3 regions of the Actinosynnema sp. NPDC053489 genome follow, and region 1 is predicted to be linked to each of the others. Evidence: riboswitches for the same ligand, from Rfam matches in the RefSeq annotation. Region 1 holds a riboswitch; each other region holds the start of a gene.
What was found. Region 1 has a riboswitch for cobalamin ahead of ACIGNX_RS14250 (CbtB-domain containing protein). Riboswitches for the same ligand answer to the same signal wherever they lie in the genome.
Positions count from the first base shown of each region.

Region 1 (7,458 bases):
GCGAACTGGACACCCATCGCCACGCCCGCGAGCACGAGCAGCGCGCCGGCGGCGGTGAGGGCTCGTCGGTAGCCGGTGTCGCCGAGCCCGCGGCGGCCGCGGGCGACCAGGAGGGCGATCACGACCTTGCCGCCGACCAGGGTGAGGTAGAAGCCGATCAGGAACGCCGACCCCGCGAGCGGTGACGCGCGCCAGGTGGTGACGGTCAGCGGGCCGAGCGCGGTGGCCCAGGCGATCCACGGGTGGGGGCTGAGCAGGTTCACCAGGACCGCTCGGCGCAGGGCCTCGCCGCCGGTCGACGTGCCGGAATTGTCGGACCGCGTCGGTAGGATCGAGTTCAGGGTTCCCCTGGGCGGGGACTCCTGCGAAGCCGTGGTTGGTGCGATCGGGGCGGTCGGCGCGGGGGTCACGGGGCGGTTGGTCAGGGTGGCGGTTCGCGCTTCGCGGACGGTGCGCAGGCCGCTCCACACCACGAACACCGCGCCGACGACGCCGAGCACGCCCAGCGCCCGCACGGGCAGGCGGTCCAGCAGGAGCAGCGTCACCGCGACCACGACGGCGTCCGACAGCAGCGGCGCGCAGGCGGTCAGCGCTCCGGCCCGCCGGCCCGACCGCAACGCCGAGGTCACCACCAGCACCAGCAGCGGGCCGGGGCTGAGGCTCGCGGTCAGGCCGAGGGCCAGGCCCAGGCCCAGTGCGTCCACGGCGGCAGACTAGGGCACGTGTCCGAGTTCGCCCGAGTCCTGGCCACCCTGCGGCAGATCCGCGGCCTCAGCCCGTTCTTCGCCCTCGACGTCGGCCGGCCCGACGACGGCTGGCACGACGGCGCCGACCTGCCGCGCGGGCCGGCCCTCGCCGACGCCGTCGACCGGATCGGCGTCCGCTACCGCACCGGCGAACGGCGGGTCGCCGCGTCGCTGTTCTTCCTGAGCTACACCGCGCGGCTGCTCAGCCCGGTCGTCGCCGCGCGCGCGGTCGGCGGGACGGCGCCGGACGTCCGCCCCGGCAACGTCTGGTGGCGCTACGGCCCGGAGGGGCTCCAGGTGCGGCTGAAGGACCCGGTCGCGGGCGTCGGCATCGCCGAGTCGATGGAGCCGGTGGTCGAGGCGGTCCGCGCGGTCGCGCCCGTCGCCCGCGGGCTGCTGTGGGGCAACGCCGGGTCGTCCGTGGCGGGGGCCTTGCGCACGATCGCCCGCAGCGGTGTCGACTGCGCCGGGCTGATCGACGAGCTGTTCGCCGACCCGCCGCTGCGCGACACCGGCGGGTTCGCCCCCTTCCCCGGCGAGGTGGTGTTCCGGCGGCGCAGCTGCTGCCTGTACTACCGGCTCGACGGCGGCGGCACGTGCGGCGACTGCCCGCTGCCGCGCCGACCCGGCACGTGAGGAACACGACAACTCGTCTGGTCGGTTGTGCCGGACCTCGATCGACATCTACCGTTCGGGCGCCGCAGTGGACGGGAAGCCGGTGGGAATCCGGCGCGGTCCTCGCCACTGTGACCGGGGAGCCAACCCGCCGAGAACGTCACTGGCCGCGCCGCGGCTGGGAAGACGCGGGGACGGCGTCGATCCGGGAGTCAGGAGACCGGCTGCGGCACGAGTTGTTGTTGACCTTCCACGAGGTATGGAGGAGGCCGTCATGACGAGCCCCGCGCATCCCCTTTCCACTCCCGTCCCCCGGTGGGCCTACGCCGTCGCCCTGGTCGCGCTGATCGTGGCGTGGCTGGTCCTGCAGGAGAACGGCATCGCGCTCGGCCACGCCGCCGAGGCCGTGCACGAGTTCTTCCACGACGGGCGCCACGCGCTCGGCGTCCCGTGCCACTAGGGCGCGCCGACATGGCGAACACGTCCTCGTACCGGGGGTTGCTGCTGCGGGGTGTCGGCGCGGGCGCGGTGTCCGGGCTGCTCGCGGGGCTGGTCGGCGTGCTGGTGGTCGAGGTGCCGATCCGGGCGGCGCTGGCCGTCGAAGAGGCCCGGCCGGTCGAGCCGGGCGCGGGTCACGACCACGGCGAGGTGTTCAGCCGCGGCACGCAGGTGGTCGGCGGTGTGCTCGCCGCGGTGCTGGTGGGCCTGGCCGTCGGCGCGCTGTTCGCCACCGCCTACGCGGGGGCGCGGCGCTGGTTCCCCGGCAAGGCGCCGTTTACCCGGGCGGTGGCGCTGTCGGTGGCCGCGTTCGGCGCGGCGGCGCTGCTGCCCGCGGTGAAGTACCCGGCCAACCCGCCCGCGGTGGGCGACCCGGACACGGTGGAGTACCGCACGGTGCTCTACCTGGGGTTGATCGCGGCCGGGCTGCTGGTCGCGCTCGGCGCGAGCCACCTGGCGTCCCGGCTGGGCCACCTGTCGTCGCCGGTGCGCGCGACCGCCGTGGCGCTGGCCGTGGTGGCGGCGGTGGTCGTGCTGCTGGTCGCGTTCCCGGCCACGCCGGACGCCGTGCCGGCGGACGTGCCGGCGTCGGTGCTGTGGGAGTTCCGGTTGGCCTCGCTGGCCGAGACGGCCACGTTGTGGCTCGGTCTCGGCGTGGTGTTCGGCCTGCTGGTCGACCCGGCCACGCGCCGGGTCCGGCAGGTGGCGCCGGCGGTGTGACCGCAGGGCGGGGTCGTCTCAGGCGGCCCCGCCCGCGAGGCCGGCCAGCAGCGGGAGGTCGACGCCGACCAGGGATTCGCGGAACACGCGCCGCTCGCCCGGCTCCACCGGCACGTCGCACGGCACGACCAGCACCGTGCAGCCGGCGGCGACGGCGGAGGCCACGCCGGTCGGCGAGTCCTCCACGGCCACGCACCGGGTCGGGTCGACGCCGAGCAGGCGCGCGGCCTTGAGGTACGGCTCGGGCAGCGGCTTGTTGCGGCGGTCCACCTCGTCGCCGCACACCGTGACGTCGAACAGGTCACGGCCGATCGTGTCGAGCGCGACCTCGGTCAACTGCCGCTCGGTGGACGTCACCAGCGCCATCGGCACACCGGAGTCGCGGACCGCCCGCAACGCCTCACGCGCGCCCGGCCGCCACGGCAGGCCCGCGCGGAACACCTCCTCGGTGCGCCGCATGATCCACGCCGCGCCGTCGGCGACGTCCTCCGCGCTGGGCCGGTCCACGCCGACCTCGGCGAACAGCATCGACATCGTGCGGGGCACGCTGGAGCCGACCATCGCCTCCCTGGTCTCCCGGGACAGCGTGCCGCCCAGCTTCTCCACGAACTCGTACAACGGGATGTCCCACAGCTTCTCGGAGTCCAGCAGCGTGCCGTCCATGTCCCACAGCACGGCCTCGACCGTCATGATCACGCGTTGGTCACTCCACTTCCGGGTGGTGCGGTCGTCGGCGCTTCGGGCAGTGGGTTCGGCACCCCGGCGCGGCGGCTCGCCGAACCGGTCCGCGAGGCCGTGCCCGGTCTCGTTGGAACACTCCTGACCTGCGAAATCGTCCACGGTGACGGCAACGGCCCGCGGCGCGGCCGCCGTTACCCCCTCGGTGACGGTGACGTGGTCGGCGAGCGCGCCGGGGACCGGCGGCGTGACACGACCCGACATGCGCTCAGCCTACGGCGTCGGGTGTGAGCCGGTGGTCGTAGTCTGGCCGCGTGACCGATCCGGACCAGGCCGCCCAGACCCCCTTCGACCCCAGCGAACCGCTCAACAACCCGATCATGGTTGCCGCGTTCGAGGGGTGGAACGACGCAGGAGACGCCGCCAGCACGGCCATCGAACACCTGCAGCTCACGTGGGACGCGACGCCGTTGGCGGAGATCGATCCGGACGACTACTACGACTTCCAGGTGACGCGCCCCACGGTCCGACTCGTGGACGGTGTCACCCGGAGGGTGGAATTCCCGACGACGCGCCTGTCGGTGTGCCGCCCGCCCGGGTCGTCGACCGACGTGGTGCTCGTGCACGGCATCGAGCCGAACATGCGGTGGCGGAAGTTCGCGTCCGAGCTGCTGGGCCACATCGAGGACCTGGGCGTGACCACCGTGGTGACGCTGGGCGCGCTGCTGATGGACACCCCGCACACGCGGCCGGTGCCCGTGACGGGGACGGCGTACGACGAGGCGGCGGCGGCGAAGTACGGGCTGGAGCGGTCGCGGTACGAGGGGCCGACCGGGATCGTCGGCGTGTTCCAGGACCTGTGCGTGCAGGCGGGGGTGCCCGCGATCTCGTTCTGGGCGGCGGTGCCGCACTACGTGTCCCAGCCGCCCTCGCCGAAGGCGACGCTCGCCCTGCTGCACCGGGTGGAGGAGGTGCTGGACGTCGAGGTGCCCCTCGGGGCGCTGCCGGAGCAGGCCGAGGAGTGGGAGCGCACGGTCAGCGAGATGGCCGACGAGGACGAGGACGTGCGCAACTACGTGCGGGCGCTGGAGGAGCGCGGGGACGCGGAGATCCAGATCACCGAGGCCAGCGGCGACGCGATCGCGGCGGAGTTCGAGCGCTACCTGCGGCGGCGGGGGCGGGGGCCGGGGCGCGGGCCGACGGGGATGTGAGCGGGGCTCGTCCCCGCGGGGCCGGTCGCGGCAGGACCGGCACCGACAGGACCGGTCCCGCCAGGATCTGCCCTGACAAGACCGGCACCGACAGGACCAGCCCTAACAAGACCAGCCCCGACAAGACCGGTCTCGCCAGGACCAGCCCTGACAAGACCAGCCCCGACGGGATCGGGCGGCTCGCAGTGCCGGGCAGAGGTCCCCGCCCGGGGGTCCCCTGCTTCAACCCTGCCACGCGAGGGCGGGGATGTCGTCGGTGAAGGTGCCGCCTGTGGACAACCCGCGGTCCCGGGTGCGGTTGGCGGCGTTGTACGCGGGCGGGTTCCTCGGGCCCTTCGGCGGGGCCGTGACGTCGTCCGTGCTGCCCGAGGTCGGCGGGGACTTCGGCACCTCGGCCGGTGCGGCGGCGGCGACGGTCAGCGGGTACCTCCTGCCGTTCGCCGGGCTCATGCTGGTCTCCGGCACGGTGGGCGAGCGGTGGGGTGCGCGGCGGACCGTGCGGGTCGCCTACGTCGTGTACGTGTCGGCGTCGGTGCTGTGCGCGGTGGCCTGGTCGTTCCCCGTGCTGATGGCCGGGCGGGCGGTGCAGGGCGCCGCGAACGCGTTCACCACCCCCCTGCTGCTGGCGACGATCGCGGCGGTGACGCCGAGGGCCCGGTTGGGGCGGGCGCTGGGCGTGTTCGCGTCCATGCAGGCGGCCGGGCAGACGTCCGCGCCGCTGGTGGGCGGGCTGGCGGCCGGGTTCTCGTGGCGGTGGGCGTTCGTCGGCGCGGCGGTCGTGGCGGCTGTCCTGGCGGTGGTCGGGTTGCCGGCCGACCCGCCGCGTGACGGCGCGCGGCCGCGGCTGCGCAGCGCGTGGCGGGTGCGGACGCTGCGGTTGGCGGCGGCCGGGTTCGTCGGCTGGGGCTGCCTGGGCGGGGTGTCGTTCCTGGTGGCGCTGCGGCTGGGTGACGCGTTCGGCTTGGGCGCGGGGCCGCGCGGCTGATGCTGACCGGGTTCGGGCTGGTCGGGATCTTCAGCGCCCGGTTGACCGGGTGGGCGGTCGACCGGTTCGGGGCACGGCGGTGGACGTCGGCCAGCGCCGCGGTCGGCGGGGTGCTGCTCGTCGGCGTCGGCCTGCTGCCGTCCTCGGTGGCCGTCGGGGTGTCGTGGGCGGTGGCGGGCGCGTTCAGCCAGGCGGTGACCGTCGGGTTGACCGCGCTCGTGCTGTCCTCGGGCGACAACCGGGGCGGGGCGGTGTCGGTGGTGCAGTCGTTCCGGTTCCTGGGTGCGGCGGTGTCGCCGGTGGCGTTCGTGCCGCTGTACCACCTCGATCCGGTGAGCGCGTTCCTGGTGCCCGCCGGGCTGGTCGCGACGGTGCCGCCCGCGCTCCTGCTGGCCCGGCGCGAGCGGGTCGCGGCTGCCGACCATCGACCCGGCGGCCCGGCGTGACCAGGGCGGAGGTCCCCGCCGCCGGGTACCACCCGGCCTGGGCGTCGAGCAGCGCCGACAGGCCCGCCACGGGCGTGAGGACGCCGGCCAGCGCCGTGCCGAGCGCCTGGCCGCCGTCGTGGAGGTGCGCCGACGCCTTCGCCGCGTCGACGTCGGTGCCCCGTCGGGGGCGTGGGAGGTCCACGACCCCGACGGCAACCTGAGAGAGGACTTCCGGAAGGTCTCTTTCGGATCAGCCGATGTCCCGTCGCCGGAACCCGACCAGTGCCACGCCGATCAACGCCGCCGCGACCAGCGTCAGCCACAGCAGCGGCGTGGCCGTGAGCTCCACGCCCGGCACCTTGGGGATGTGCGTGAACGGCGACAGGTCCATCGCCCACTGGTCGAGCCGCAGCAGCGGCCCGAGCTGGCCGAGCACCAGGAACACCACGATGAGGGCCCAGCTCGCCGACGCGAGCTTCGGCGCGAGCGCGAACAGCGCCAGCGCGAGGCCCGCGACCACCCACACCGCCGGGACGTGCGCCAACGCCGCCCCGACCAGCCGCGCGACCTGCCCGCCGACGTCGCCGACGCGCGCGCCGTGCACCAGGCCCGCGCCCAAGCCCGCCGCGGCCAGCACGACGGCCGAGCCGACCGTGGCGAACAGCGCGTGGCAGCCGACCCACCCGAGCCGGCTGACCGGCGTGGCCAGCACCGGCTCGGCGCGGAACGCGGTCTCCTCGGCCCGCAGCCGCAACGTCGCCTGCACCACGTAGATCGCGCTGAACAGGGCGATGATGCCGATGATCGACGCGAGGTAGACGTCCACGATCGCGCCCGTGCCACCCATCCGCGCGATGACGTCCCGCAGCGCCGGGTTGCTCTCCAGCATCTGCTCCACGCCCCGCGCGACCGACCCGTAGACCACGCCGAGCACGAACAGGCTCAGCGTCCAGCCGATCAGCGTGCCCCGCTGCAACCGCCAGGCCAGGCCGAACGCGCTGCCCAGCGACCGCGGCGCGCGGGCCGGGCCGAGCCGGGTCGGCAGCAGGCCGCCACCGTGGTCGCGCTTCGTCACCAGCACCGAGGCGACCACCAGCAGCACCGCGGCCAGCGCCACCGGGAGCAGCAGCACCGGGAACCGGTCGCCGGCGAACGCCCTGGCCAGCTCCAGCCACCCCAGCGGCGACAGCCAGGTCAGCCACGTCGGGCCCTGGTCGCCGGCCGCGTCGCCCACCGCCCGCAGCAGGTAGGCCGCGCCCAGCACGGCGCCGGCGATCGAGTTGGCCGCGCGGGCGCCCTCGGTCAGCTGCGCGGCGACCCCGCCCACGGCGGCGAACACCCAGCCGACGGACGCGAACGCGAGGCCCAGCGCCCACGACCCGGGCGCCGGCTCGCCCAGCCCGGTCAGGCCCAGCGCGACCAGCACGCCGATCAGCGCGCTCGCCAGGAACGCCACCAGCACCGCCGCGACCAGCGGCGCGTGCCGGGACACCACGGTGGAGCCGATCAGCTCCAGCCGGCCCGCCTCCTCCTCCGCCCTGGTGTGCCGGGTGACCAGGAACGTGCTCATCAGTGCG
Region 1 is NZ_JBITXT010000005.1:409,369-416,826, reverse strand. Features, by position in the region: gene ACIGNX_RS14260 (LysE family transporter) at 1-704, opposite strand, end outside; gene ACIGNX_RS14255 ((2Fe-2S)-binding protein) at 723-1,382, shown strand; cobalamin riboswitch at 1,423-1,605, shown strand; gene ACIGNX_RS14250 (CbtB-domain containing protein) at 1,636-1,821, shown strand; gene ACIGNX_RS14245 (CbtA family protein) at 1,833-2,579, shown strand; gene ACIGNX_RS14240 (HAD family hydrolase) at 2,598-3,269, opposite strand; gene ACIGNX_RS14235 (PAC2 family protein) at 3,572-4,468, shown strand; gene ACIGNX_RS14230 (MFS transporter) at 4,740-5,453, shown strand; gene ACIGNX_RS14225 (MFS transporter) at 5,453-5,899, shown strand; gene ACIGNX_RS14220 (ABC transporter permease) at 6,132-7,458, opposite strand, start outside.

Region 2 (7,458 bases), on a different contig from region 1:
CAGGGCCGCCACCGCGCTGTACCCGGCCAGCAGGACCAGCTCGGCCCGGCCGCGCACGGCCGGGAGCAGCCCCGCGCCCAACGCCACCCACGCCGCCCCGAGCATCTGGTACGGCAGCCACGGGCCGACGCCGCCGGTCAGCAGGGCGGAGGCGAACAGCGTGGTGTTGCCGAGCACGAAGCCGAACCCGGGCCCGAACACCCGCCCGCCCAGCACGAGCAGGAAGAACACCGTCTCGATGCCGGCCGTGCCCGCGCCGAGGGGGCGGATGGCCGCGCCCAGCGCGGACAGCACGCCGAGCATCGCCACGGCCTTGGCGTCCAGCCCGCCCTCGGCGATCTCGGCCAGCACCACGGCCAGCACGAGCGGCAGGAGCAGGGCGAACGTCCACGGCGCGGACGTGCCCTGGGCGATGGCGGCGTCCGGTGACACCAGCAGCGGCCACCCGAAGGCGACCACGCTGATCGCCGCCGCCGCGGCGAGGGCCAGGGTGGCGCGGGGTCGGACGCGGACCGGTGCCCTCACGACGCCGCCAGGGCCGCGCGCACGTCTTCCACCGTGAGCCACGGCCGCGGCGCGAGCACCTTCGCCACCTGCGGCGAGAACACCGGCGACGCGGTCACCACCTCGGCGGTCGGGCCGTCGGCCACCACCTCGCCGTCGGCCAGGACGACCACGCGGGTCGCGTACTCGGCGACGAACTCCACGTCGTGCGTGGCCAGCACGACGGCGTGCCCGCGGTCGGCGAGGTCGCGCAGCGCGGCGGCCAGCCGGGTCTTGGCCGGGTAGTCCAGCCCGCGGGTCGGCTCGTCCAGCAGCACGACGCGCGGTCGCGGCGTGAGCGCGACGGCCAGCACGAGCGCGAGCCGCTGGCCCTCCGACAGGTCGCGCGGGTGCCGGTCGTCCGGGATGCCCGGCGCGAGCCGGTCCAGCAGCCCGCGGCACGTGCCCGCGGGCCGGTCCGACTCCCGGTCGGCCTGCGCGCACTCGTCGCCGACCGCGTGCAGGTACAGCAGGTCGCCCGGTTGCTGCGGGACCAGCCCGACGACCCGGCGGCGCGGCCCGGGCTTGAGCCCGGCCGGGTCGACCCCGGCCACCGCCACGTCGCCGCCGGCCCGCTTGCCCGTGCCCTGCACGGCCCACAGCAGGCTCGACTTGCCCGACCCGTTGCGCCCCATCAGGGCCACCCGCTCGCCCGGGCCGACGTCCAGCGACACACCGCGCACGGCGTCCACGGCGGCGTAGCGGACGCGCACGTCACGGGCGCGCAGCAGCTCACCGGGCGGGGTCGGCGGCACGGCGGGCGGTTCCGGGAGGCGGTCGCGCAGCGGACCGGCCAGCCGCCGGGCGTCCCGGACGGACACCGGGACCGGCTGCCACCCGACCAGTCGGCCCAACCGCACGACGGGCGGCGCGACCGGTGCGTCCGCCAGCACCGGACCGGGGTCGCCCGCCACCGGCGGCAGGCCGCCGCCGGGCAGCCACACCACGCGGTCCGCGTACTGCGCCACCCGTTCCAGCCGGTGCTCCGCGATCACCACCGTCATGCCCAGGTCGTGCACGAGCCGGTGCAGCGCGGCCAGCACGTCCTCGGCCGCGCCGGGGTCCAGGGCCGACGTCGGCTCGTCCAGCACCAGCACGCGCGGGTGGGCGGTGAGGGCCGCGCCGACCGCGACGCGCTGCTGCTGACCGCCGGACAGCGCGGCCAGCGGCCGGTTGCGCAGCTCGGCCAGGCCCAGCAGGTCCAGCGTCTCCTCGACCCGCTTGCGCATCACCGGGTTGGGCAGCCCCAGCGATTCCATCGAGTACGCCAGCTCCTCCTCGACCGAGTCGGTGACGAACCCGGCCTGCGGGTCCTGGCCCACCACGCCGACCACGTCGGCCAGCTCGCGCGGCGGGTGCGTGCGGGTGTCGCGGCCGGCCACCAGCACGCGGCCGGTCAGGGTGCCGCCGGTGAAGTGCGGCACCAGCCCGTTGACCGCGCGCAGCAACGTGGACTTGCCCGAGCCGGTGCGCCCGACGACCAGGCACAGCTCGCCCTCCGGCACGTGCAGGTCGACGTCGGCCAGCGCCGGCGCGGCGGCGTCGTGGTAGGTGACGGAGACGTTCTCGAACCGGATCACGGGTCCACCCTGTTCCTGGCGACGACGACGGGCGCGAGCGCGCACAGCAGGCCGAGCGCGGGCAGCAGCGGCAGGTCGGGCACGGCCGGCGGCACGGTGCCCGGCGTGAGCGCCGCGCCGCCCAGGCCCGCCGGGGCGAGGTAGGTCGCCAGCGCCGCCACCAGCCCGGACGCGGTGATGAGCAGCTCGCGCGGGCCCCACCGGTCGGGCCGGTACCGGCTGCGCCGCACCCGCCGCGACCCCGTCCACAGGCCGGCGACCGCCAGCACCGAGCCCACCGCCAGCATCGGCGTGCCCACCACGCCCGGCGTCCCGCCGCCCAGCAGGCCGTACGCGCCGACGCACAGGCCGAGCAACCCGCCGAGCACCAGCGCGCCGGTGACCACCCGGGTCCGCTTCGGCAGCCCGGCCGTGCGGCCGTACCCGCGGGAGTCCATCGCCGCGGCCAGCACCAGCGACCGCTCGAAGGCGTCCTCCAGCACCGGCACGACCAGCAGCTTCACCGCTTTGACGCCCCGCACGACGTCACCGCGCAGCTCCCGCGCCCGTCGGACCGACCGGGCACCCGCCACCAGCTGCGGTGCGACGGTCAACGCCACCACCACCGCCACGCTCACCTCGTACAGCGCGGCCGGCAGCGACCGGAGCAGCCGCTTGGCGTTGGCCAGCGCGTTCGCCGCGCCGACGCAGCACAGCAGCGTCGCCAGCTGGAGGCCCTGGCACAGCGCGAACACGAGCCCCTCGGCGCTCACCGGGCCGCCCAGCCGCACGCCCCTGGCCCACTCCGGCAGCGGGACCTCGGGCAACGTCACCAGCACCGTCGGCCCGCCCAGGCCGCCCAGCAGCACGTGCAGCACCACCCGGATCGCCAGCACCACCAGCGCGAACTTCAGGAAGACCCCGTAGGCGCCCGCCCACGGGGTGTCCTCCCGGCACGACACGGCCACGTACCCCGCGACCGCGATCACCAGGGCCAGCAGGAGCGGGTTGGTGGTGCGGGCGGCGACGGCGGCCAGGCACAGCGCCCACAGCCACCACGCGCCGGGGTGCAGGCTCACCCGGCCGCCCGGGCGCGCCGCCGCGCGGTCCACGCGCCGAGGCCGGCCAGGGCCGCGACCACCGCGATCCCGACGACCGGCCCGACCGTGCCGCCGGACGACGTGCCGGCCGTCGGCTCCACGGCCGCGGGCGTCCCGGCGGGTGGTGCGGTGGACGAGGAGGTCGTGCTTCCCGTCGTGGTCGCGGACGTGGGTGCCGCGGTCGTCGGCTCGGCCGTCGTGGTCGCGGCGGTCGCCTCCGGCGTGGCTCCCGGTTGGTCGGGTCGCGCCGCCGGGGGAGCCGGTTGACCCGGTTGGGCAGGTTGACCGGCTTGACCGGGTTGGGCGGGCGGCGCCGGTTGGGCCGGTGCGGGCGCGGGTGGTTGTTGCGCGGGTGGTTGCGGCGCCGGCGGTGCGGGCGGCGCGATGCCCGGCTGCTGACCCGCGCCGAACGCCCAGCCCTCCACGGTGCCCGGCGCGGGGTCGTACCCGCCGGCGCTCGTGGCGCTGTAGACCCAGGAGCCACCGGGCTGCCCGTGCCAGTAGCCCCAGTACGCGGTGGTGGGGGAGGCGGTGACGCAGGGGTCGCTGCCCGGTTGGCCGTTGATCCGGCACACGAAGCCGGGCTGCCGGGCGGCGAACGTGTAGCCGAACCCGGCGGCGGTCAGCGCGCCCGTCCCGGAGGACGGGTCACCCGGGGCGCACCCGGTGCGCACCCCGCCGCCGAGCGCGCCGAAGTCCACGACCACCGTGACGCCCGCGCAGCCCGCGGCCCGGGCCGTGAGCGGGGCGTGCGCCATCGCGAGCCCGACGACGGCGACCGCCACCGACGCCCGCCACCACCCGGTCACCTGCCGGCACCCGCGTACCGCTTGCGCGCCAGCACGACCGCGAGCACGCCGCCGACCAGCAGCAGCGCGCCGACCCACAGCATCGGGCCGACCTCCGCGCCGGTGCGGGCGAGGGTGCCGCCGTTGGCCGCCACCACGACCACGGCGGTCGTCGTGCCGGTGGTGGTCGCGGCGGACGTGGTCGTCGGCTCCGCGGTGGTGGTGCCGGCCGTCGTGGTGGTGGTCGTGGTGGTGGCGCCCGACGTGGGCGTGGTCGTGGTGGCCGGGCAGTCCAGCACGGGCGCGCCCGCCTGGCCGCCCCGCGCCGTCAGGTCGGCGAAGTTGACACCGACCAGGCCCAGCACGCCCTGCGCGCTCGCCCGCAACGAGGTGGTCGTCGTGAACCCGGACCGGTCGAACGCGATCGCGCCCCGGTCGGGCTCCGCCGCCGCGCAGCCGACCTGCAACGACCGCAGGAACGCGGTCGCGCGGTCCGCCGCGGCCGTGCGACCGCCCGCGCGCAGCGCCTGGGCGGCCAGGCCGGTGCTGTTGGCGTTGCCCTCGCCGGTCTGGCCCTCGTCCAGGAACCCGCCGCCGGACTGCTGGGCGGCGGTCAGCCAGTCGAGCGCTTCGGCCGCCGGACCGCCCCGGTCGACGGCGAGCAGCGCCTGCACGACCATCGCGGTGGCGTCCACGTGCGAGGCGCACGTGGCGGCCTCCAGCACCAGCGGGAACCCGCCGTCGGGGCACTGGGTGCCGACGAGGTAGTCGACGGCGGCCTGCGGCGCGCCCCGCCACCGGTCCAGCGCGAGCACGGCGAACGCCTGGGTGAAGCCGTTGGAGTAGTCGCCGTACTGCGACTTGTCCCGGAACCGGCCGGACGGCGCCTGGAGCGCGGTGAGGCCCGCGACCAGGTCGACGCCGCCGAAGGCCGTCGGGTCCTGCCCGCGCGCCTGCACGGCCAGGGCCAGCTTCGCGTGCGCGCCCGCGTAGGACTCGGCGGGGTCGCCGGAGTGCAGGTAGCCGTTGACCACGTCGGGCTCGGCGAGCCAGGCGGCGGCCTTGTCGGCGCTGTCGGACGCCACGCCGGCGGCGGTGAAGGCGAACAGGGCGTCGAGGGTGAGGCCGTGGTCGGGGTAGGCGACGCCGTCGTAGACGTTCTCGAAGTGGTCGCCGTCGACCAGCTGCCGGGCGAGCCAACCGGCGGCGGCGTCGGCGACGTCCGTCGTCGGCACGGCCCGCGCCTCGGCGGCGGGGACCACCGCGAGCGCGGTGACGGCGGCGGCGGCGATGACGGCGGCGGTCCGTCTCAACGACATGTTCGGCCTTTCCGGGGCGCGAGGCGCGAGCGGACCCCGGACTGCCGTGACCGACCTCCCCCGGGGCTCCGACCCGTTGACCTCGACGGTGTCTGGAGCGTGGCACGTGCGACGGGTGTTCGGGCTCGTCCTTCTCGGACCTACCGTTGCGGGTCAGCGCCGGATTTCGACCGGCTTCCCCCGTTTCGCGCGCGATTGCCGATCGTCTGTCACGGATCATGGTGTGTCAATCCGCCTCTGGCGCGATGCTGCTCACCCCGACGGCCGGTTACCGTCGGGCGATTCGATCTGGGGAAGAGGGGTGTTCGATGACGACTCTGGCGTCCGTGCGCGACGGCTTGGTGGCGTGGGTCGCACGGCGTTCGGCGACGCGGTGGGTGCTGGGCAAGATCGGCTCGCGGGCGTTGTCGCTGCTCCCGGACCGTGCGCTGGTCCCGTTGAAGCGGGACGGGGTGGTCCCGGTCGCGGAGCTGGAGCGGATGCGGGACAGCGGTGCGGTGCACCGGATCCCGGTGCCGTTCGGCCTGCGCGTGTGGCTGGTCACCGGCCTGGAGGAAGCCAAGAAGGTGCTTTCCGACACAGGTGCGTTCAGCAACGACTACGCGCGGCTCGGCGCGGCGGTCGGCCGGATCGAGCAGTCGCCCGGCGGCCTGGGCTTCGCCGACCCGCCCGACCACACCCGCCTGCGCAAGCTGCTCACGCCCGAGTTCACCATGCGCCGGCTGTCGCGGCTCGTGCCGCGCATCGACGCGATCGTCACCGAGCGGCTCGACGCGATGGAGACCGCGACCGGGCCGGTCGACCTGGTCAAGGAGTTCGCGCTGCCGATCCCGTCGCTGACCATCTGCGAGCTGCTCGGCGTGCCCTACGAGGACCGCGACCGGTTCCAGGAGCTGGCGGCGGCGCGGTTCGACCTGTTCGGCGGCGCGGGCCAGGCGTTGGGCGCCATCTCGGAGTCGCTGTCCTACATGGAGGAGATCGTGCGCCGCGAGCGGCGGTCGCCCGGTGACGGCCTGATCGGCTCGATCATCCGCCAGCACGGCGACGACGTGAGCGACGTCGAGTTGGCCGGCCTCGCCGACGGCGTGCTGACCGGCGGGTTCGACACCACGGCGTCGATGCTCGCGCTCGGCGCGATCGTGCTGCTCAAGGACGATGCCGCGCGTGCGGCGATGCGCGACGACGACGCCGCTGCCGCGCCGCTGGTGGAGGAGCTGCTGCGGCACCTGAGCGTGGTGCAGGTGGCGTTCCCGCGGTTCGCCCGGCACGCGCTGCGGGTCGGCGAGCAGCAGATCGAGGAGGGCGACGTCGTCGTGGTGTCGCTGTCGGCGGCCAACCGCGAGGAGGCGTCCGACTTCGACGCGGGCCGGCCCGCCACGTCGCACCTCGCGTTCGGCTTCGGCGCGCACCGGTGCGTGGGCGCGGAGCTGGCCCGGATGGAGCTGCGCGCGGCCTACCCGGCCCTGCTGCGCCGCTTCCCCCGGCTGCGGCTGGCCGACGAGCGCCCGGCGTTCCGCGCGGCGTCGATCGTCCACGGCGTCGACCGGCTGTTCGTCCACACGCGCTGAGCGGGCTCCTCGCCGGGTGCGGGAGCGCCCGCGCCCGGCGACTTTGCAGCTCGGCTTAACGATTCGTCATGAGGTTTCACTTTTCTTGAAGCCGGTCGTGGATCACGGTGGTCCCATGACCGGACGAAGCGTGGTGCGGATGGGGGCGCTGGCCCTGCTGTGGGGCTCGGTGTTCCTGTGGATCGAACTGGCCCTGACCGGGCTGTCGCCGGCCGTGATCACCGCGACCCGCTGCGCGCTGGGCGCCCTCACCCTGTGGGTGGTGGCCCGCCTCGGCCGCCGGCGGTTGCCACGACGGCTCTGGGGGCACCTCGCGGTCGCCGCGTTCTTCTGCAACGCGCTGCCGTTCCTGCTGTTCGCCGTCGGGCAGCGGACCGTGGACTCCGGGGTGGCGGGCGTGCTCAACGCGACCACCCCGTTGTTCGCCCTCCTCATCGGACTGGTCACCGGCACGGACCGCGGCGCGGTGGCGCTGCGGCTGCTCGGCCTGGTCGTCGGGTTCGGCGGGGTGGTGCTGATCTTCGCGCCCTGGCGGGGGACCGGCGTCCCGGTCGCGGGCGCGGTGGCGCTGCTCGGCGCGG
Region 2 is NZ_JBITXT010000004.1:247,645-255,102, reverse strand. Features, by position in the region: gene ACIGNX_RS10935 (ECF transporter S component) at 1-525, opposite strand, end outside; gene ACIGNX_RS10930 (ABC transporter ATP-binding protein) at 522-2,123, opposite strand; gene ACIGNX_RS10925 (CbiQ family ECF transporter T component) at 2,120-3,214, opposite strand; gene ACIGNX_RS10920 (hypothetical protein) at 3,178-4,011, opposite strand; gene ACIGNX_RS10915 (prenyltransferase/squalene oxidase repeat-containing protein) at 4,008-5,309, opposite strand; cobalamin riboswitch at 5,402-5,524, opposite strand; gene ACIGNX_RS10910 (cytochrome P450) at 5,618-6,877, shown strand; gene ACIGNX_RS10905 (DMT family transporter) at 6,993-7,458, shown strand, end outside.
Region 2: another riboswitch for cobalamin. It lies ahead of ACIGNX_RS10915 (prenyltransferase/squalene oxidase repeat-containing protein); the one in region 1 lies ahead of ACIGNX_RS14250 (CbtB-domain containing protein).

Region 3 (7,458 bases), on a different contig from region 1:
GCTCGGCCTGCCAGTCGATCCGGTCCAGGCCGAAGAACTGCAGCACGTCGTTGATCTGGCCGTACTGCACGCCGAACAGGTCGCCGAAGATGATGGTCAGGGCCACGAGGCTGGCCACGTAGGGCAGCAGCACGCCCATCCGCCAGCCGGTGCGGCCGCGCAGCGCCGTGTTGAGCAGGGCGGCCAGCAGCACCGCGATGATCACCTGCGGGATCGTGGAGATCGCGAAGATGCTCAGCGTGTTGACCATCGCGTTCCAGAACTGCGAGTCGGCCAACAGCGTGGTGTAGTTGTCAAGCCCGACGAACGGCTGCTCGTCCGCGCCCAGCTCCCAGTCGAACAGGGAGATGTAGGCGGTGTAGAGCAGCGGGAACAGGCCCACCACCGCGAACAGGACGAAGAACGGGGCGATGTAGAGGTACGGCGAGTACTTGACGTCGAGGTTGGTCAGGCGGTAGCGCCAGCCGAGTTTCCCCGACCCGATGTCATCGTTGTCGTCGCGCCGCGGCGGGCGGGGCTCGGCGCCCCGCCCGCGCGTGACCGTGAGTTCGGTCGTCATTACTTGGCAGCCTTCTTGGCTCCCTCGACGACCTGCTTCCACGCGTCCTCGGGGGACGTGCCCTGCTCGACCGACAGCAGCGCCGGGGAGACCACGTTGTCCTGGATCTCACCGTCCTGCGGGCCCTTGTACTGCGCCGCCGCGACCTTGTTGGCCTGCTCCGAGAACAGCAGGCCGACCTTCTCGCCGCCGAAGTACTCGCTGGTCTGGTTCAGCAGGTCGGGGGAGATCAGGGCCTGGGTCTGGCTCGGGAAGGTGCCCTTGGCCTTGAACGCCTTGATCTGCTGCTCGGGCGCGGTCAGCCACGCGGCCAGCTTGGCGGCCTCGGCCTTGTTCTTGCCCTGCTTCGGGACGGTCAGGTACGAGCCGCCCCAGTTGCCGCCGCCGCCGGGGAACGCCGCGGTGACGGCCCACTTGCCCTTGTGCTCGGGGCCCGCGTTGCCCTCGATGACACCCAGCATCCACGACGGGCAGGTCTTGGTGGCGAACGCCGACTGCTTGAAGCCGGTCTCCCACTCCGGGCTCCACGCGGCGAGCTTGGCCGACTGGCCGCGCGCGACCGCGCCGGTGACCTGGGTCCAGATCTTCTTGTCGTCGTTGCTCTCGATCACGAGCTTGTCGTCGCGGTCGAAGTAGCCGGTCTTGGCCTGGTTGTGCATCGGGTTGAAGATCTGGGCGGCCGAGTCGAACCACGGCTTGCCGGTCGCCTTGACGTACTTGTCGCCCGCCTCGAAGTACGAGTCCCAGGTGGCGAACAGCGCCTTGACGCCCTCGGCGTCGGACGGCAGGCCGGCGGCCTCCAGCAGGTCCTTGCGGTAGCACATGGCCAGCGGGCCGATGTCGGTGCCGTAGCCGATGAGCTTGCCGTCCTTGGTGGTGACGGCGTCGACCTTCCACTGCAGCCAGCGGTCCTCGCGGACGTCGCTCGGGCCGATCTCCTTGAGGTTCTCGAACTGGCCCGACTTCGCCATGACCTGGCTCAGGAAGCCCTCTTCGACGGCCTCGACGTCGGCGAGGCCGGAACCCGCGCCCAGCTTGGTGAACAGGTTCTGGTGGTGCGGGCTGGCCTGGCCGGTCTTGCGCTGCGTGACCTTGATGTTCGGGTTGGCGGCCTCGTACTCCTTGAGGAGCTCCTCGTAGCCGAACTCGTTGAACGTCGCGATGGTCAGCTCGACCTTGCCGTCCGAAGACGAGCCGGACCCTCCCGAGCCACAGGCCGTGGCGACTGCGGCAAGCACTGCGGTGCAGGCCAGGACTTTGGCCAAGCCTGCTCGACGGTAGCGCACGAGAACTCCTCAGTTGATCGGCGGTGAACGTTCTGGGAGCGCTCCCAGGTTTTGGGGGAGTGTGGTTCGCGCCACGGAGTTGTGTCAAGCACTCGTGTCCGCGCTGTTACCGACGCTGCTGCATTTGCCTTGCTGGACCGATTCTGCTAGCGGTGTCCCGAGTGGGCCGTTCAGGCACCGTTCGTAGACCGGTCGGACACGCTCGGTTCGTCTCCGCGCCGAACGGCCCGGAAAAGATTCCCGAGTCGCGAACCCGCTCTCCCGGGACCAGTCTGCACCGGAAGTGCGCGCACGTCAGTCACCACCCCCGGCGAGTCGCCCTGAGTGGTCGTCCGGTGACCCGGACGGGTAGCACGAGTCGACCGGCCGGGTGATCAAACCCGGCCGGTCGAGTCACGTCCTGACGGCCCACCGGGTGCAGCGGGCGGTCCATTCGGAGGCAATGATTCACCGTGCGTCGCATTACGCGCACGCCTGGCTTGGAATACCGACGCGGCCTTCTTTATCGTCACGTTTCCACGACGTTATAAGCGCGCTCGCGCCGGGCGTCGGGTCAGCGGCCGTCCTCCAGGTCGCCCTCGGTCTCCAGGTAGGCGTTGCGCAGCGCCTCCAGCGTCGCCTGTTCCGGGTGCTCCCACATGCCCCGCTCGGCCGCCTCCAGCAGCCGCTCGGAGATGCCGTGCAGCGCCCAGGGGTTGGACCGCTCCAGGAACTCCCGGTTCACCGGGTCCAGCACGTAGCTCGCCGCGAGCTGCTCGTACATCCAGTCGGCGACCACGCCGGTGGTGGCGTCGTAGCCGAACAGGTAGTCGACCGTCGCGGCGAGTTCGAACGCGCCCTTGTAGCCGTGCTCGCGCATCGCGGCCAGCCACCGCGGGTTGACGACGCGGGCGCGGAAGATCCGGTTCGTCTCCTCGTGCAGCGTCCTGGTCCGCACGGCGTCGGGCCGCGTGCTGTCGCCGACATAAGCGGCGGGCGCTTTCCCGGTCAACGCGCGGACGGTCGCCACCATCCCGCCGTGATATTGGAAGTAGTCGTCGGAATCGGCGATGTCGTGCTCGCGGGTGTCGATGTTCTTCGCCGCGACCGCGATGCGCTTGTAGGCGCTCTCCATCGCCGGCCGCGCTTCCACGCCGTCCAGTTCCCGGCCGTAGGCGTAGCCGCCCCACACCGCGTAGACCTCGGCCAGATCGGCGTCGTCGCGCCAGTTCCGGCTGTCGATCAGCGGCAGCAGGCCGGCGCCGTACGCGCCCGGTTTGCTGCCGAAGATGCGCATTGTCGAGCGGCGCGGGTCGTTGTGCTCCGCGAGATCGGCTTGGGCGTGCGCGCGCACGTAGTTGTCCGACGCCGACTCGTCCAGGTTCGCGACCAGTCGCACCGCGTCGTCGATCAGTGCCACAACGTGCGGGAATGCGTCGCGGAAGAAGCCGCTGATGCGGACCGTGACGTCGATTCGCGGCCGGTTCAGCTCCGCGAGCGGGATCACCTCCAGCCCGGTCACCCGGCGCGAGCCCTCGTCCCACAGCGGCCGCACGCCCAGCAGCGCGAGCACCTCGGCGATGTCGTCGCCCGACGTGCGCATGGCGCTGGTGCCCCACACCGACAGGCCGACCGACGGCGGCCACTGCCCCGTCTCCGCGCGGTAGCGCTCCAGCAGCGAGTCGGCCATGGCCTGCCCGGTCTCCCAGGCCAGCCGCGACGGCACCGCCTTGGGGTCGACCGAGTAGAAGTTGCGGCCCGTCGGCAGCACGTTCACCAGCCCGCGCAGCGGCGAGCCGCTGGGACCGGCCGGGACGTAGCCGCCGTCCAGCGCGTGCAGCACGTTGGTCAGCTCGTCCGCGGTGCGGGCGAGCCGGGGCACGACCTCCAGCGCGGCGAACTCCAGGATGCGCGCCACGGCGTCGTCGTCGGTGAGGGTCCGGGCCGCGGCCACGTCCCACCCGGCGTCCTCCATGGCCTGCACGAGCGCGCGGGCCCGTTCCTCGACCCGGTCGGTCTCGACGCGGTCACCGCCGCCCTCGGCCAGGCCCAGCGCCTCCCGCAGGCCCGGCAGGGCGGCCACCTGGCCCGCCCACACCTGCTTGGCCTGCAGGATCGCCAGCACCAGGTTCACCCGCGCCGCGCCGGTGGGCGCCGCGCCCAGCACGTGCAGGCCGTCGCGGATCTGGACGTCCTTGATCTCGCACAGCCAGCCGTCGACGTGCAGGATCAGCTCGTCGAACTCCGCGTCGTGCGGCCGGTCCGCGAGCCCGAGGTCGTGGTCGAGCTTCGCGGCCTGGATGAGGGTCCAGATCTGGGCCCGGATGGCCGGCAGCTTGGCCGGGTCCATCGCGGCGATGTTGCCGTGCTCGTCCAGCAGCTGCTCCAGCCGGGCGATGTCGCCGTAGCTGTCGGCGCGGGCCATCGGCGGCACGAGGTGGTCGACCAGGGTGGCGTGCGCCCGGCGCTTGGCCTGCGTGCCCTCGCCCGGGTCGTTGACCAGGAACGGGTAGATCAGCGGCAGGTCGCCCAGGGCCGCGTCCGGGCCGCAGCCCGCCGACAGGCCGACGGTCTTGCCGGGCAGCCACTCCAGGTTGCCGTGCTTGCCCACGTGCACGACGGCGTCCGCGCCGAACTCGTCCTCCAGCCAGCGGTAGGCGGCCAGGTAGTGGTGGCTCGGCGGCAGGTCCGGGTCGTGGTAGATGGCGATCGGGTTCTCGCCGAACCCGCGCGGCGGCTGCACCATCACCACGACGTTGCCCGAGCGCAGCGCGGCCAGCACGATCTCGCCGTCGGGGTCGCCGGACCGGTCCACGAACAGCTCGCCGGGTGCCTCGCCCCAGTGCCGCTCCACCTCCCGCCGGGTGTCTTCCGGGAGGGTGGCGTACCACTTGCGGTAGCGGGCCGCGGGCAGCCGCACGGGGTTGCCCCGCAGGTGGTCCTCGGTGAGCCAGTCGGCGTCCTGGCCGCCGGCGGCGATGAGCGCGTGGATCAGCGCGTCGCCGTCGAGGTCGGCCACGCCGGGCAGCTCGTCGCCGATGTCGTAGCCGCGCTCGCGCATCGCGGCGAGCAGCCGCACCACGCTGGCCGGGGTGTCCAGGCCGACGGCGTTGCCGATGCGGGAGTGCTTGGTCGGGTACGCCGACAGCACGACCGCGATGCGCCGTTCGGCCGGCGGGACGTGGCGCAGCCTGCCGTGCCGCACGGCGATGCCCGCGACCCGGGCGGCCCGCTCCTCGTCGGCCACGTAGACGGTCAGGCCGTCCTCGTCGACCTCCTTGAACGAGAACGGCACGGTGATGATCCGGCCGTCGAACTCGGGGATCGCGACCTGGGTGGCGGTGTCCAAAGGGGACAGACCGTCGTCGTTGCCGTCCCAGGCGGCGCGGCTGCTCGTCAGGCACAGGCCCTGCAGGATCGGCACGTCGAGGGCGGCCAGCGCGCCCACGTCCCAGGCGTCGTCGTCACCGCCGGCGGACGCCGCGGCGGGCTTGGTGCCGCCGGCGGCCAGCACGGTGACGACCAGGGCGTCGGCCTTGCCCAGCTCGGCCAGCAGCTCCGGCTCCGCGGCGCGCAGCGAGGCGCAGTAGACCGGCAGGGGGCGACCGCCCTTGGCCACGATCGCGTCGCACAGGGCGTGCACGAACGCGGTGTTGCCGGCCACGTGGTGGGCGCGGTAGTACAGGACGGCGACGGTCGGGCCCTGGTCCGGGTCCTGGCGCTCCAGCAGCCCCCAGGTGGGCGTGGGCTCGGGCGGCGCGAAGCCGTGCCCGGTGAGCAGCACGGTGTCGGAGAGGAAGCGGTGCAGCTGGGCGAGGTTCGCCGCGCCGCCGTGCGCGAGGTAGGCGTGGGCCTCGGCGCACACGCCGCCGGGCACGGTCGACAGCTCCATCAGCGGCGCGTCCGGGTTCTGCTCGCCGCCCAGCACGACGACCGGCAGCCCCGAGGCGAGGAGCCGGTCGAGCCCCTCCTCCCACATCCGGCGACCGCCCAGGATGCGCACGACCACCAGGTCGACGCCCTCGACCAGCGCCGGGAGGTCGTCGGCCGCCGTGCGGGCGGGGTTGGCCAGGCGGTAGTCCGCGCCGCTGGCCCGGGCCGACAGCAGGTCCGTGTCGGAGGTCGACAACAGCAGGATCACGTGCGTGCTCCATCCCTCGGGGGTCCTCGCCCCGGTCGTAGGGGACGGCGAGCGGAGTTCCTGACTCCCGGGGCCTCCCCCGGTCACAGTGGCGGGACCGCGCCGGACTCGCACCGGCTTCCTCCTGCTGCTTCGCCGTTCGGAGGTCACCCTAACGGCAGTTAGCATCCAGTCCATGCCCACGGCTTCTCCCGCGCCCCTCGCCGGCGGACCCGCGTCGGCCGGTCGAACCCGCCCGGACGCCTGCCCCGGCGCCGTCGACGTGCACCGGGCCGCCGACGGCGGCCTGGCGCGCGTCCGCGTGCCCGGCGGCACGTTGAGCGCCGCGCAGGTCGACGTGCTGCGGGCCGCCGCGATCGAGCTGGGCGACGGGGTGCTCGAACTGACCTCACGGGCGAACCTGCAGATCAGGGGCCTGGCGCCGGGTGCGGAGCACGAGCTGGGGGCACGGCTGCGCGCCGTCGGCCTGCTGCCCTCGCCGACGCACGAGCGGGTGCGCAACATCGTCGCCGCGCCGCTGGAGGACAACCAGGCGCTGGTCGACGCGATCGACGCGGAGCTGTGCGCGACGCCGGAACTGGCGTCCCTGCCCGGGCGGTTCCTGGTCACGGTGGGTGGCGCGGTGAGCGGCCTGTCGGGTGACATCGGGCTGGTCGGTGACGCGTTGTTCCTGGCCGGCCACGATTCAGGGCTGCGGGTGACCGACCCGGTGGCGGCCGTGGTGACCGCCGCGCGCGTGTTCGCCGGCATCCGCGGCGACGCCTGGCGGCTGTCCGAAGTGGACGGCGGTGTGCCGAAGATCACGGCGGCGTTGGGCGTTCCGGGTGACGCCCGGGTCGCGCCGGCTGTGACGCCCGTCGCACCCGGCGCGCACGGCGAGGTGGTGGTGGCGGGTGTGCCGCTGGGCCGGTGGGACGCCCGGCTGCTCGCCGGAGTGCCCGTGCGGCTGACGCCGTGGCGCAGCGTGGTCGTGCCGGCCGGCAGCGACACCAGCGGCCTGTTCACCTCGGCGGACTCGCCCTGGCACGGCGTCAGCGCGTGCACCGGCAGCCCCGGTTGCGCGAAGTCGCTGGCCGACGTGCGCGCCGACGCGGCCCGCTGGGCGCGGTCCCGGAGCACGTCCGGCCGGGCGCACTGGTCCGGTTGCGCACGCCGGTGCGGCAGGCCCGCCGGCGACGTGGTGGAGTTCGTCGCGACCGGCGGCGGCTACGAGGAGATCAGGTGACCAGCTACATCAGGGACGGCGCGGAGATCTACCGCCGGTCCTTCGCCACCATCCGCGCCGAGGCGGACCTGGCGCGGTTCCCGGAGGACGTGGCCCGGGTGGTGGTGCGGATGATCCACGCCTGCGGGATGGTCGACCTGGTCTCCGACGTCGACTTCTCGCCCGACGTCGTGCGCGCCGCGCGGGCGGCGCTGCTGGCCGGCGCGCCGATCCTGTGCGACGCGCAGATGGTCGCGGCGGGCGTGACGCGGCGGCGGCTGCCCGCGGA
Region 3 is NZ_JBITXT010000007.1:413,998-421,455, forward strand. Features, by position in the region: gene ACIGNX_RS19120 (carbohydrate ABC transporter permease) at 1-559, opposite strand, end outside; gene ACIGNX_RS19125 (ABC transporter substrate-binding protein) at 559-1,845, opposite strand; gene cobN (cobaltochelatase subunit CobN) at 2,399-5,965, opposite strand; cobalamin riboswitch at 5,999-6,133, opposite strand; gene ACIGNX_RS19135 (hypothetical protein) at 6,141-7,190, shown strand; gene ACIGNX_RS19140 (precorrin-8X methylmutase) at 7,187-7,458, shown strand, end outside.
Region 3: another riboswitch for cobalamin. It lies ahead of cobN (cobaltochelatase subunit CobN); the one in region 1 lies ahead of ACIGNX_RS14250 (CbtB-domain containing protein).